DNA from 3 places in the Psychrosphaera sp. genome. Region 1 is predicted to be linked to each of the others. Evidence: predicted binding sites of a transcription regulator. Region 1 holds the regulator's gene; each other region holds the start of a gene.
The links. Region 1 encodes sigma-54, which starts transcription at its own class of promoters, with help from an activator protein. Its sites were predicted from a motif close to GTTGGCACGNNNNTNGNNT; they were not measured.
Positions count from the first base shown of each region.

Region 2: AC4E96_RS08495 (DUF2884 family protein) is a predicted target of sigma-54. The motif match lies at 1,972-1,990, and genes of this name have one in related genera.
Region 3: AC4E96_RS09720 (DUF2726 domain-containing protein) is a predicted target of sigma-54. The motif match lies at 2,655-2,673, and genes of this name have one in related genera.

Region 1 is NZ_CEYNSH010000008.1:24,586-29,514, forward strand. It holds gene AC4E96_RS03860 (KpsF/GutQ family sugar-phosphate isomerase) at 1-368, shown strand, start outside; gene kdsC (3-deoxy-manno-octulosonate-8-phosphatase KdsC) at 368-934, shown strand; gene lptC (LPS export ABC transporter periplasmic protein LptC) at 934-1,482, shown strand; gene lptA (lipopolysaccharide transport periplasmic protein LptA) at 1,487-1,996, shown strand; gene lptB (LPS export ABC transporter ATP-binding protein) at 1,996-2,721, shown strand; gene AC4E96_RS03885 (RNA polymerase factor sigma-54) at 2,771-4,285, shown strand; gene hpf (ribosome hibernation promoting factor) at 4,318-4,605, shown strand; gene ptsN (PTS IIA-like nitrogen regulatory protein PtsN) at 4,735-4,929, shown strand, end outside.
Region 2 is NZ_CEYNSH010000023.1:27,807-32,735, reverse strand. It holds gene glnS (glutamine--tRNA ligase) at 61-1,731, opposite strand; gene AC4E96_RS08495 (DUF2884 family protein) at 2,080-2,853, shown strand; gene AC4E96_RS08490 (LysE family translocator) at 2,948-3,625, opposite strand; gene ydiJ (D-2-hydroxyglutarate dehydrogenase YdiJ) at 3,679-4,929, opposite strand, start outside.
Region 3 is NZ_CEYNSH010000029.1:14,188-19,116, forward strand. It holds gene glnE (bifunctional [glutamate--ammonia ligase]-adenylyl-L-tyrosine phosphorylase/[glutamate--ammonia-ligase] adenylyltransferase) at 1-342, opposite strand, end outside; gene AC4E96_RS09715 (CYTH domain-containing protein) at 349-1,905, opposite strand; gene AC4E96_RS09720 (DUF2726 domain-containing protein) at 1,975-2,583, opposite strand; gene mtnN (5'-methylthioadenosine/S-adenosylhomocysteine nucleosidase) at 2,822-3,523, shown strand; gene AC4E96_RS09730 (cobalamin biosynthesis protein) at 3,561-4,508, shown strand; partial or broken gene AC4E96_RS09735 (rhodanese-like domain-containing protein) at 4,584-4,929, shown strand, end outside.

The DNA of each region.
Region 1 (4,929 bases):
ATATCATGCACTCCGATGAGCGTTTACCTATCATCAATCAACACGCGACGGTAAAAGAAGCGGTATTTGAAATGTCCGCTAAAGGCTTAGGTATGACCGGTGTGATCGATGAGCATGGCGTTTTACAAGGTATCTTCACTGACGGTGATTTACGCCGTTGGATGGACAATGACGACTTTAGTTTACAAGCTCAGATTGAAGCAATAATGACACGTAATGGTGTGACAGCGAAGAGCAGTATGCTTGCCGCAGAGACTTTGTCGTTAATGGAAAAAAAGAAGATAAGCGCTCTATTTATAGTCGATGACGAACACAAACCTATTGGAGCCCTCAACATGCATGACATGCTCAAAGCAGGGGTGATTTAATGAAAGAATTTGCCGACTGGTACCAAGATGTCGAAACTGATGTTTGTGAAAAAGCCAAAAAGATTAAACTCCTAATTTGTGACATTGACGGTATTTTCTCTGACGGCTCAGTATATATGAGTAATTCGGGCGAAGAGATCAAAGCGTTTAATACCAAAGACGGTTTTGGCGTTAAGGCATTGATGAACTCGGGCGTCGATGTTGCGGTGATAACGGGTCGCAGCTCGAAAATAGTAGAACAACGAATGAAAAGCTTGGGTGTAAAATACGTTTACCAAGGTATGGAGACCAAAACGATTGGTTACCAGGAATTGTGTAACGATTTGAACGTTTCCCCAAACCAAGTTGCCTTTATTGGCGACGACTTTCCTGACCTACCTGTAATGAATCAAGTTGGCTTGGCCGTTTCTGTTAGTGATGGTCACCCTTACGTTAAGCAGTGTGCTGACTATGTTACCGTAACACCTGGTGGCAAAGGTGCAGTTAGAGAGCTGACAGACTTGATCATTATGGCTCAACAAGGCGCAGAGTACATTACGTCGGCCGTCTCAGGAACAAGTAGCTAATGCGTTTCCGTTTTATAGTCATAACCTTGTTCATTGGTATCAGCCTTTACTTATGGTATCCGGCGTTCCATGATAGTGACGAACAAATCGATGAAGCAGAGGCGGTCTTAATCCCTGATTTTACTGCACGGTTATTACATCAAGAGCTTTTTGACAATAACGGTAAACTCAAAGAAGAAGTGTTTTCACAAAAAATGGAACACTTTGCAGACTTAAATCTGACCTACTTTGAGCAGCCCGAATTTATCATTTATCAAGATGACCAGCCCTACTGGCGGTTGTCAGCGCAAGTCGGCAACATGCAAGATGGTCGGCTAGTATTAAATGAAGATGTCCAAATGGTGCAATTAAATGACAATGAACTGGTAAATTCGATAAACACCTCTTACATCGAAATAGATCTAAATTCACAATTAGTCACCACAGACAAAAGGTTTGTGATAAAAGGCGTAAATACAACCATTGTTGGTCATGGATTACGCGCAGACCTCAAAGTGGGTCGCTTGCAAATGACAAAACACGTAGAAACGATTCTCAAAGGAAGTTAACTAAATGAAGTTAAACAACATTCTAATTCTAACGTTGGTGTTATTTTTTACGCCTTTAAGTCAGGCTATAAATGATGACTTGCAAATCAAATCGACAGAGCAAGATTTAAACTTTAAGAAAAACACCATGTTTTTTAAAGGTAATGTCATCATCAATCAAGGTAATATGAAAATTGCCGCGGATGAGCTTTACGTTGTAACAAAAGACGGTGTCGGTGAAAAACTTATCGCCAAAGGTAATCCCGCCACATTTACGCAAATAAACCCAGAAGGAGATGACTTAGAAGCTAATGCTAACGAAGTTGTCTACTTAGTTAACGATCGAATCTTAGAACTTAAGGGGAGCGCCAAATATCGTCAGGGCGGCTCGTTCGTTGACAGTGCAAACGGTAACATTACTTTTGATTTAGTTCGCCAACGTGTAAAAGCAATAGGCGATACTGAAAACGGTGGCCGTGTCACCACAACTATTAAAATCAAGCCAAAATCAAAAGACGACTCAGAGAATAACTAATGACGAAATTGGTAGCACAGCATTTAGCCAAAGCCTACAAAAACAGACAAGTCGTTAAAGACGTAAGTCTATCTGTTGAAGCCGGTCAGGTTGTCGGTTTACTAGGGCCAAACGGCGCAGGTAAAACAACAACGTTTTATATGATTGTTGGCCTTGTGCCGAACGACAAAGGCTTGATACAGCTCGACGACATTGACCTGAGTCACGAACCGATGCACGTTCGAGCTCGCAAAGGAATTGGTTATTTACCACAAGAGTCGTCAATATTTAGAAAATTAACGGTTTCTGAAAACATCATGTCTGTGCTGCAAATGCGCAAGGACATAGACGCAAACCAGCAAGCAGACTTACTTGATGATTTAATTGCCGAATTTCACATCGACCACATCCGTGACAGTCAAGGAATGGCGCTGTCTGGTGGTGAACGTCGCCGAGTTGAAATCGCGCGTGCACTTGCCGCCGATCCGAAGATTATTTTACTCGACGAACCGTTTGCAGGCGTTGATCCAATTTCAGTCATCGACATCAAAAAGATCATCCAACAACTGACAGCAAAAGGCATCGGTGTATTAATCACTGACCACAATGTTCGAGAAACACTTGATGTCTGCGAAAAAGCCTATATCGTTAGTCATGGAGAGCTGATTGCTGAAGGTACGCCTGCTGAAGTACTAGAAAGTGAGATTGTTAAGCAAGTTTATCTTGGTGACCAGTTTAAACTTTGATAATTTATACAACAAGAAAGTTAATTAAGTCAGTAAGTTCCGGGAATAAATGAGACCAACACTACAACTCAAAATGGGTCAGCAGTTAACAATGACCCCACAGCTGCAACAAGCGATTCGTTTGCTGCAATTGTCGTCTTTGGAACTGCAACAAGAAATTCAAGAAGCGCTAGATAGCAACCCATTGCTCGAATCAGAAGATGACTCTAATTACGACAGCGCTCCGGAGTCATCAGACAATACAGACGACAACTTTCAAGCTGAATCGGCACAGGAGTCACTCAACGGGAGCAATGACGACGCAGGCGATGATATCGAGTGGACCAAAGACGAGATAAGTACCAACGAAGCACTCCAGGATCAGACGATAAGCGACGACCTGCCAACAGACTCTTCTTGGGACGATTACATGAGTGCTGCACCTGCTAGTTCTGGTCCAGCTTATGAAGGTGAAGATACGGTTTATCAAGGTGAGACCACCACTAATATCCAAGATCACCTGCGCTGGCAGTTAAACCTCTCACCATTTTCCGATGATGACCTTGCTATTGCGACAGCAATCATCGACGCCATTGATGAAAAAGGATTTTTAACCGTATCTGCAGAAGATATTGTCGAAGCAGTTGATATTGAAGACGTCGAAATCGAAGAAGTCGAAGCCGTTTTAAAACGTGTACAGAATTTTGACCCTATCGGTGTTGCCTGTCGTGGGCTGCAAGAGTGTATGGTTGTTCAATTAAAACAATACAGCGATGATACACCGTGGAAACAAGAAGCCATTGACCTTATTCAAGAACACATCGACTTATTGGCCAACCGCGACTATCGCACCATCATTCGCAAGACAAAACTAAAAGAAAACGACTTAAAAGAAACCTTAGAACTTATCCAACAACTCAATCCAAATCCGGCTAGCATTGTCATCAAAGATGAAATTGATTATGTAATTCCGGACGTTAGCGTCGTTAAGAAAAAAGGTCGTTGGATTGTTGAGCTAAATTCCAATTCTATGCCTAAAATTAAAGTGAACGAACAATATGCTTCGTTGTCTAAAACGGCAAAGAACAATTCCGATGCACAATTTGTTCGTTCTCATTTACAAGAAGCTAAGTGGTTTATCAAAAGTTTGGAAAGTAGAAACGACACCTTGTTAAAAGTATCTAATTGCATTGTGCAACAACAACAAGCATTTTTCGAGTATGGGCCAGAAGCAATGAAGCCTATGGTACTCAACGACGTGGCAGAAATGGTTGATATGCATGAGTCCACGATCTCTCGTGTGACCACGCAAAAGTACATGCACACTCCTAGAGGAATATTTGAACTCAAATACTTCTTCTCAAGTCACGTAAGTACCGAAAACGGTGGTGAGTGTTCCTCAACCGCTATCCGTGCATTAATTAAAAAATTAGTCGCCGCTGAAAACCAAGCAAAACCGCTCAGTGACAGTAAAATTGCTGATATTCTGGCCGAACAGGGCATCCAAGTAGCCAGAAGAACTATCGCAAAATACCGGGAATCGTTAAACATTCCCCCTTCAAACCAAAGAAAACGATTAGTGTAGTTTCACTATTCAATCAAAAGAAGGAAGAGCATATGCAAATTAACCTAACTTGTCGTCATGTCGATGCAACAGAGTCCCTAAAAGATTATGTTGATACGAAATTTGCAAAACTAGAACGTCATTTTGATCATATTAATAACGTCCATGTGATTTTAGACGTAGAAAAGCTAATTCAACGCGCAGAAGCGACCATGCATGTTAATGGAGGTGAGCTTTTTGCAACCTCAGAGCACAGTGACATGTATGCAGCGATTGATTCTTTAATTGATAAACTAGACCGACAGGTCAAAAAACATAAAGAGAAGTTAACTCGTCATTAGAGGACCATTGAGCTGGCGCACATCGCCAGCTCTCGGCAATCGACCCGAGTATATTTAGGAGCGCTATGGACTGCACTCCTTAACCCATCTTTTGAAGTAAAATCAAAAGAACGAAGCAGTATTAAAGCCATGAAATTAAAAGTACTCTTGCAACCAGAATGCACCAAAGTGCTTTCCGATTGCCAAAGCAAAAAGAAAATTCTCGAGCACATTGCTGAGATAGCAAGTAGTCAATCTCCAGAACTGAATTGTACCGAAGTACTGTCCAGCCTTCTGAATCGTGAAAAGCTTGGAAGTACAGGAATAGGGAATGGAGTGGCGATT
Region 2 (4,929 bases), on a different contig from region 1:
AGTCGGTCTTTTTGTTTATAGGTTTGAGGCGGGCTACTAAGTCCACCAAAAAACTCGTTTTTATTTCTTTTCTTCTTTAGCCCAAGAGTCTCTTAAACCCACTGTTTTATTGAAGATTAGCTGCCCTTCTTCGTTCTTTGAACCGTCAAAACAGTAATAACCAAGACGTTCAAATTGATAACCTTGTTGTGGTGCTGCGTCAACCAAACTTGGCTCAATCACACCTTGGCGAATGACCAAAGATTCAGGGTTTAAAACTTCAGTGAAGTCTTCTGCTGCCGCTGGATTTGGTACTGTAAATAAGCGGTCATAATCGCGTATTTCTGCTGGTACGCCGTGTGAAGCAGAAACCCAATGTATGACGCCTTTTGCCTTTCTACCATCAGCTGGTAACTTACCAAGCGTCGTTGGATCATACTCACAATAAACCGTCGTGACATTGCCGGCTTCATCTGCGTCAAAGCGAACCGCCTTAACAAAATAAGCATTGCGTAAACGTACTTCTTTTTCTAATACCAAACGCTTATATTTCTTATTAGCACTTTCACGGAAGTCTTCTCTTTCAATGAAGATTTCTTTAGTGAAAGGTACCTTTCGAGTGCCCATTTCTTCTTTGTTTGGGTGATTAGGAGCATCTAACCATTCTACGTGATCGTCTGGCAGGTTTTCGATTACCAATTTAATTGGATCCATTACCGCCATTGCTCGAGGTGCATTCTCATTCAAGTCTTCACGAACACAAGCTTCTAGCATGCCCATTTCAACAGTATTATCTACTTTTGTTACACCAATACGCTTACAGAATTCGCGAATTGACGCTGGTGTATAACCTCGACGACGTAAACCAGCAATAGTAGGCATACGTGGGTCATCCCAACCGCTGACATGATTTTGTACGACCAAGTCATTTAATTTACGCTTAGACATCATTGTGTATTCGAGGTTTAAACGAGAAAACTCATATTGATGCGGGCGTGATTCAATAGAAATATTGTCCAAAACCCAATCGTATAAACGTCTGTTGTCTTGGAATTCTAAAGTACAAAGTGAATGGGTAATATTTTCAATGGCATCCGAAATACAGTGAGTAAAGTCGTACATTGGATAAATACACCATTTATCACCTGTCTGATGATGGTGTGCAAAGCGAACTCGATAGATAACAGGGTCACGCATACACATAAAGCTTGACGTCATGTCAATCTTGGCGCGTAAACAACACTCACCTTCTTTATATTTACCAGCGCGCATATCTTCAAAATGCTTTAGGTTTTCTTCAGGTGTTGTGTCACGGTAAGGACTGTTTTGGCCAGGTGCTTTCAGCGTACCGCGCATCTCGCGAATTTGCTCTTGGCTAGAAAAGTCTACGTAGGCCAAACCTTTGTTAATAAGCTCTACCGCATATTCAAAAAGTTGGTCAAAGTAGTTGGACGAATAACAAATGTCGCCGTCCCAGTTAAAGCCCAACCAGTTTACGTCTTCTTTGATAGCGTGTACGTAATCAATATTCTCTTTTTCTGGGTTGGTATCATCGAAACGTAGATTACACAGGCCATTATAATCTTGAGCGATACCGAAGTTTAAAACGATAGACTTGGCATGACCTATATGTAAAAAACCATTCGGTTCTGGTGGAAAACGCGTATGAGTTGTCGCGTATTTGCCTGAAGCTAAATCTGCATCAATGATATTTCTGATGAAATTGGATGGGCGATTTTCTGTTTCCGCCATTTATTTATCCTTTTTGAAAATGTAAACCCGAACAAGATTTACTTAACTGTTTCTGTCATTTAATGGTCCGAAGTATATCACTAGCTATATGATTTGCGCTAAGAAAATTAGATTGTTTGTACAGTAATCCGCCACTGTATAAAGCCCACTAAATAGTGGTCAAATAAACGACTTTTTGACGATCTTTCTAAATAACAAATTCGCCCTGAAATAAAAGCTCAATAAAAACAGTAACATATAGTTGGTATATTACTTGATTACATATAAACCAAAAGTCAGATTAATTAACTGCAATGTCTCTATTAAAAACATGTGAGTTAATTCAAGTTGAATATAAAGGAAACTAAAATGAATAATAAAATATTAATTGGTTTAAGTGCGTTAACTTTGATGCTTTCTTCACCTTTGGCTTTGTCACACGACAGTGGATTTGAAAATAACAGCTGTAATATCGAGTTAAATAATGATGTTACGATTACCCCAGACCACATTCTAATTCGTTCTGGAAACGAAACCATTTACGATATTTATAAAGACAATATGGTCTTTTATAAAGGTGAGCGCGTGTCACTCTCAGCGGAACAAGAAGCGTTGATTTCTGATTATGCATATAGCACTCGTAGTTTAGTGCCTAAAATCAACGATATTGTTGTCGGTTCGATTCAGGTTGCCAGCGATGCCCTATCAAAAACATTTACAGAATTGGGAGTCGATAACGATATTGAAGCTAAGTTTTCTGAATTGCAGTATACATTACAACAAGAATACAGCCGTGCAGACGGAACCTACCATTTTTCTTCAAATGATCTTGATGTAGATTTTGCCAACAAGCAAATTGACCAAGCCGTTGAAGATATAATGGAAGAGTTAGTACCTAGCTTGGTTGGAAACGTCTTACAACTCGTTGGAAAGGCAATGACTGAAGGAGAAGGCAGCCTCGAGCATTTAGATGGACTTGATGAGCGAATTGAAGCCCAAATCGAAGAACAAGCAGAGTTACTGGAAGAAAAGGTTGAATATCTCTGTGATGAAGTTGAAAGGCTAAACGATATTGAAGATCAAATTGCTGACACGTCATCAAAATTTAATCAGTTTGATACAGTGATTTACAATACTAAATAAAAACTAAGAGTATATTTTTATATGTTAATAGGAAGAGCAATTCGCTCTTCCTTTTTTATGAGAAAAACCTGTTACTCACAGCCTAAACCATTGTTTAACTTAAAAAGAATTGACTTACTATGATATGGAGAGCCAGAGCGATCAACACCCATCCCATCACCCTATCAAATAGGTATCCTTTTTTTAAAAAAACATTCCTGACTTTTTGTTGAGTTAACATCAACGATAAAAAGCTAAACCAAACCGCAGTAGCCATAGCTAAATAAACGCCATATACGCCCTTAACGACCATTGGTGTCTCTGCAGATATGACGACGGTAAAAAGTGATAGAAAGAATAATGTCGCCTTTGGGTTTAGGCCATTAGTCATAAATCCAATGATAAACGCTTTTCTCATTGATAACTGATCTGAATTAGAGTGTTTAACACCAGTGTGTGGTTTTTCTTTTATTTCAGGCGATTCTAACGCATCGGATGCTGGTGAACGGACTGCGCCCCACCCGAGGTAAATCAGAAACGTAGCTGCGATGATAATCAACACATCATAAAGCCACGGCGTACTATTAATTATTAGCCCTATCCCCGCCAATGCGTACGCCACGTGAATCAAAATTGCACTGCCCACACCCACACTTGTAATTAAAGCTGTTTGTCTGCCGTATTTGATAGAGTGCTTTAATACAACGGCAAAGTCTGGTCCCGGACTTGCCACAGCAATTAAATGCGCTAAAGCAATGGTTAAAAATTCAACGTAATAATGTTGTAATTCCATTTAAAAATGGTCCTTTCTTTTTAAAAGTTGCAGTTCATTGGGATGAAGCGCGTTTAATCTATTTTCGCCAGCCTTCCATCAGATATCAATTGAGCTAGCAATTGGACTGGGTGCAGAATTGGTTTTCCTGAAAAGCGCTTGGCTTGGCAACGACAGCTAAAACCCGTTGCGAGCGGCTGATTTCCATTATTTTCAATAGCCTCTAATGCTGGCTTCCAACTCATATCAAAGAGCTCTTTAGAGGCAACTTGATTATCTTTTTCGTGGCCAAAAGTCCCTGCCATACCACAGCAACCACTTGCTTGTGGTGACGCACTCAGTCCTAGAGTGTTAAAAATCGTCGGCCAGTGCTGAGGGCTTTCGTTTAACAGCGATTTTTCTGTACAGTGAGTGAGTACGTTGAATGAACCGTTAGTACCTTTTTCAGAAAGTTTTAGGCCCCCCTCAATCACCGGGAAGGTTTGTTTCACTAACCATTCACTGAGCAATTCGATATTGAATTGAACGGTGTTGTTTCCTAACGCTTTTGGATATTCGTCTCTATAAGCCAATGTCATGGATGCATCTAACCCAACAATTGGGTGGCCAAGGGTTGCTATCCGATTATAAAACTTGGAGGCTCTGGTAGCGGTTTCTTTAAACTTAGTTAAAAAGCCTTTTACGTGTTGCGGTTTGCCGTTAGCAACAAATGGTAAAAGGATTGGCTTAAAGCCAAGGAAGTCTAATACCTGCACCGTGTCGACAACTAAATCAGACTCAAAACTACTGGTAAATGCGTCTTGGGCTATGAACACGACATTAGGTGTTTGTTTTAGTACTTCGTCTTGCTTTTCATGATAAATAAACTCAGAAGGCAAACGCTGTTCGGGTGTTTTGGTCAATTGAGGTGCATCAATGTAACCAACCCACTTTTCAGTTATAAATCTAGATATAGGGTTGCTCATTAATATATTTGAAATACCACTGAATTTGCTTAGAAATGGCATTAAGGTTTCAACATTTGCAACCATGTGATCACTAAATTTTCTAAAATATCTCAAATAGTAAGCTTGTAAAAATTCACTTCTAAATGTTGGAACATCCACTTTCACAGGGCAAGCTGAGGTACAAGCTTTACATGCTAAACAAGCATCCATACTCTCTTTGACTTCATCATTAAAATCATAAACCCCAGCTTTAGAACGCAATGTCGATACGAGTTTGAATGGTGTACGCAATAGTTGCATAAACCAATGAGAAGAAAATGCGTTTGCACTAACGTTTACATTATCGCCTTGTAAACGCAGCCATTCTCGCATCAACGT
Region 3 (4,929 bases), on a different contig from region 1:
GACTTGATGTCTAAAAACACGGAGCTGTTTAAGCGCTTCTTTTTCTGGCGTTTTAAGCCATTCGTCCTGAGACGAAGGCCATATCCACACATCATCCAAAATTATTACCTTTGACTTCTCGGCCATTTGCTCCACTAATTCAAAAAGTGCGTTAAACACTTCTTTATGTCGCTTGGCACTTCGATATACGAAGTCACTCATCGAGAAAACCTCGACTAGGTGAGATGCTGCAATAGACTCTGGTTGGTTTACCTCATACTTTTGGATGAGTTCAGCAAGCCGCTCCTGCCCAAGTGTTGTTAACAATTGTGAGTGTTCAGGTTCGGCTTGGTGTGGCTGCATGGAGGGTTACCAGTATGGTTTGAGTTGCGATACGTTTCCGGCGGTGGCGGCAATGGCCATATTAAGACTCGATTGTTTGCCTTGTAACCAAGGCAGGTAGTCATTTTCTTCAGTGACTTGGTGTTCTTCTTGGTGTTGTAACAACAAGGTCTCTAAGCGATGCAACAGAATGTATTCTTCACAGCCAGTTAACAAGTCTAACTGATTATTCGTCATTTGGTTTGAGTCCTCGCCAAAGACGTTACCTGCAACGATAGCGGTCAATAAAGACTCGACCAGTGGCCAATATATCGCTTGGAGGTTGGCTTGGTCAGCTTCCTGTTTATACGCTGCTAATACCGCTTTAAGGTTATGCCAAGATGCATCTAACCAGCTTTGACAATGAGAATAAATTGGTTGAGTCAGAACTTGTAATTCACTGAGTGATAATTCGTTTCGCCATTGTTTTCCGGCCAACCACTGAATGAAATTAAGAATAAGCTGGTTGTATTCGGCACTACTGAAAAAACCGACTGCTTTCATTAACTTGTGTTCTGGCCATTGCTCTTGCGCCACAAGAGACGTCAAAAACTCACTGTTGTCTATGTCTTTTTTGTAAGGGCTTTTACGACTAGCTAGCTGACTGATTTGATAAAATGAATCAGCCCACTTGTGCTGTTTTCGAACCGCTTTAAAGCCTTTAGCAAGCTGACTGGCTTGTTCTGTTGGGATCAAGTCGGCAAACAATTGCATGATATGAATGATCAAAGACCAACCATCAAGTACTTTTCGCAATGACTTAGGACTCATCGATGAGCAAAAAACCTGTTCGTTGTGTTGAACGAACTTAAGCGCTGCCGTTAAAGACTTTACAAACGCTTCTTCAACCGCATCGCTAGAGCCAAGCTCAACATTGTTTAAGTCCATGCACTTTAGTGAACGACCAGCTAATAAGTGATAACCACGTGCGGCCTTAGACAAAAATCCTAAGCGAACATTAACATTAGAAGAGACGTATTGAGCAAACGCAAAGATATCATTAACTTGACCAGACACTAGCTCCAGTTCAATTTCACTAATAATGGATGACTCACCATTTGCATTAACGGTACCTTGATCAAGTACACATTCTATGACCGTCCCGCTTGGCATCGTAATTTGCCATGTCGTGCGCTGGAAGTCAGTTTCAAACAACAATCGAAGTTGTGATTGAATAACCTCAGCATCAAAACCTTCAGGCCAAATCTCTTTATCAAAGAGACTTAAATTCGCCATTTTGGTACTTGTTTGATCTGAAGCCAAATCTAACTCAACATTAAACTCAGGACGTTGATGCAATCCGCCAATGTCTTTACCTGCAAGTTTTACGGTTTGTTCGGCAAATTTGTCGCCGTTGGCAAACTCGCACTGACGTATTCTAAGACCCATATCAAAATCACGAAGCGCTTTTTCGTCGGTATCAAAGTAGCCATTACATAGATGGCGAGAGTTGGGTTCTGAAATGTGGTAACTGGATTGACTCAGTAACGTGGTAAATTTGTTGACCAAGTCAGGCTGGATCAGGAATTTAAGCTCAATTTCCATGTATTAATGTGTGGTTAGGGCTATGAGGTTTTAGGTTACCTAAGTCATAGCCCAGTTTCAACTTAATGATTAGCTCGCTTTGGCAATACCGAGACCACCAAGTTGAGCTTTTACTTGGCCTGCAGACAAGGCACCGACAGGACGTCTTGGAATATTACCCTTAATAATTGGCTCAGGCGGATAAGCGCGCTCTTTTTTACCAATTTTATATAGAATACCGTTTCTAATTTCTTCAACTTTGTAGCCAGCTTTTACTTTGATTCGAATATGTGGGATGCCCGCCGCTTCGAGTGCGCCCGTCACAAACCAGTCTTGCTTTGACTTATGGCCACCTTCGGCTTGGTTTACCAAGTCTACTGCCGCAATGATTCGATAAGTTGTCGGGTCGCAAAGTACATAATCAATGACTTTGCTCGACGCTTTGATCATTGCAGAACGTTTGGCGCGCCCTTTAATTGTATCTTTGGTTTCAATAATATCTTGTAGTCTAACGCGGTTCACAATTCGATAATCATTACCAACAGCTCGGTCTAAAAGTGCTAAAAAGCCTCGTTCTACGTTAGTAAAAAGCTGAGTTTTCTTTTTAAAAGGATAAGGGTTGCTGGTGTCAATAAAGTGACTTGCAACCAATGCAATGGTAACGACTAGGCCAACTAATAAAACTAATACCCATTCCATAAATGTCTCCAGGACTACAAATTGTGCGATGATTGATCAAAAAGTGTTTGTACACTTTGCCCAAGCTAACTAAGCAGGGAGCGTGCCAAGATCAAAGTCAAAATTCCAACATCTAACCCTAAGATAAGATTAGCCAAGTCACTGGTGCTCAATTATAATTTGGCCATTCCTTTTTATTTCAATTTGGTAGCGCCGTCAGTTACCGTCAAAAATTGAATACCAGTAACAGAGAGTTCAAATGACAATTGCAATCATTGGCGCGATGGAACAAGAAGTCGCAATCTTAAAAGACAACATCGAAAACCTTGAAACCACAACTATCGCCAACTACGAATACTATTCTGGCGAGCTTAATTCTCAAAAGGTAGTATTGGTACAGTCTGGTATCGGTAAGGTTGCTGCGACCGTTGCAACCGCGCTTTTGATCAATAACTTCAAACCAGATTACGTTATTAATACTGGTTCTGCAGGCGGCTTTGATCCTGAGTTAAAAGTGGGTGACATTGCCATTGGTAACGAGTTGGTTCATCATGACGTTGATGTTACTGCGTTTAATTACGAGTTTGGCCAAGTCCCTAATATGCCACCTCGTTTTATTGCCGATGAAACACTAGTTGAAGACGTCACTCAGCTTATTGGTGAAATGACGGACATCACATGTAAAGTAGGCCTTATCGCAACAGGTGACAGCTTTATGTGTGACCCACAACGCATCGAAGCAACACGTCAACAATTTCCAGACATGTTAGCGGTTGAAATGGAAGGTGCGGCTATCGCACAAACGTGTCATCAAATGAACACACCATTTTTAGTTATCCGTTCTTTGTCGGACATTGCAGGTCAAGAATCACCAATGAGTTTTGATCAATACTTAGAAGTCGCTTCTAAAAATTCATCCGCATTATTGATGAAATTACTGACGCGTTTAGCTGACAAGTAAACCTCAATTTATAAGAATATTGATTTAGGGCAGTTGTATGTTGAATTCTGAAGCCGCTTTTTTAGCTGTGACTGCCCTTGTTATTCTTATTGAGTGGGTAATGCCCTTATCGACTCGCTATTCCCCTTTACAGCTCTGTCGAGTTATTGCTGAAGCTTTAGCTGCCAAAGTCAATAATGACACTTCCACCGAGCAACAGCGAACCATTGCCGGTGCACTCGCACTTTTCACCTATTTTGCCATTGTTGGTACGCTAGTCTGGGCCTTACTGTTTATCATGCCTTATGACCTTGTGACAGAAGCTGTACTTTTGTACTTAAGTATGGGATTTCATGCGGTTAGCAAGACCAGCAAGCAAATTGAAGATGCCTTAGCGAACGAACAAAAAAGCGTTGCTAAGAGCTACTTAGCGGAAATGACCGCGGTATCGACCAAGCCTCTGTCACCGCTCGGTATTATCAAAACCACGCTAGAAGAAAATATTCTGGCTTGGGTAAATAAGTGGTTGATGCCAGTGACGTTGTTTTTGTTGTTTGGTGGCGTTGCAGCGATTAGCTATGCCATTATCACGACAGCGGTGCTCAGCTGGCCAATACTCAATCCAAAGTTCAACGCATTTTCGACTATTCCACACAAAATTAAAACCTGGTTTGAGCTGCCTTTTACCTTGGTATTGTTACCAATTTTCTCTATATTTAAATCAAGCCCTGGTTGGTTAAAGCTCGCGCTTAGCAACCGTGCCCAATGGCCATCTCAACAATCGTTCACAGAATTGTTGTGGTGCAGTGTCGTCGCCGCTGGTTGCAAAATTGAAATGGCAGGGCCAGTTATGTTTGACCAAACTAAGGTACCACGTATCCGACTCAAAGCAGGCGAGGCTCCTAACCAAACTGCAATAAAAAAACTACGTAACTGGCAAAGCCGATTTACTATTTTTTGCGTATTTTTATTCGTCTTATTTTGGTTATTGGCTAATTACCTTTAAATAAAGTTTGGGTTAAACCAATTTAACATTAAATCAGAGCTAGTCACTGTGTGGCTCGCAGCTAGGAGTAACACCATGTTTAAAAATAAAAAAGTGACACAAGCCATTTCATCTGAGCGAACCTTTTTGTTATTCGCTATGGCGTCATTAATGACGTTTGTAATATTTTGGAGTGGCTTAGCTCAAGCAGGCAATACTTCAAAAGCAAAACCAGATGTGGCAGAAATCACGGCAGAGCAACTATTAGAAAATCGTGATGATTATGTTGTTTTGGACGTAAGAACGATGGGTGAATTTGCAATTGGTCATATTGACGGAGCGATTAATATTTCCCACCATGATATCGAAGATGAACTAGAGCGCCTTCGTGCTATCGACAAGCCAATTGTTGTTCATTGTCGAAGCGGTAAACGCGCAGCAG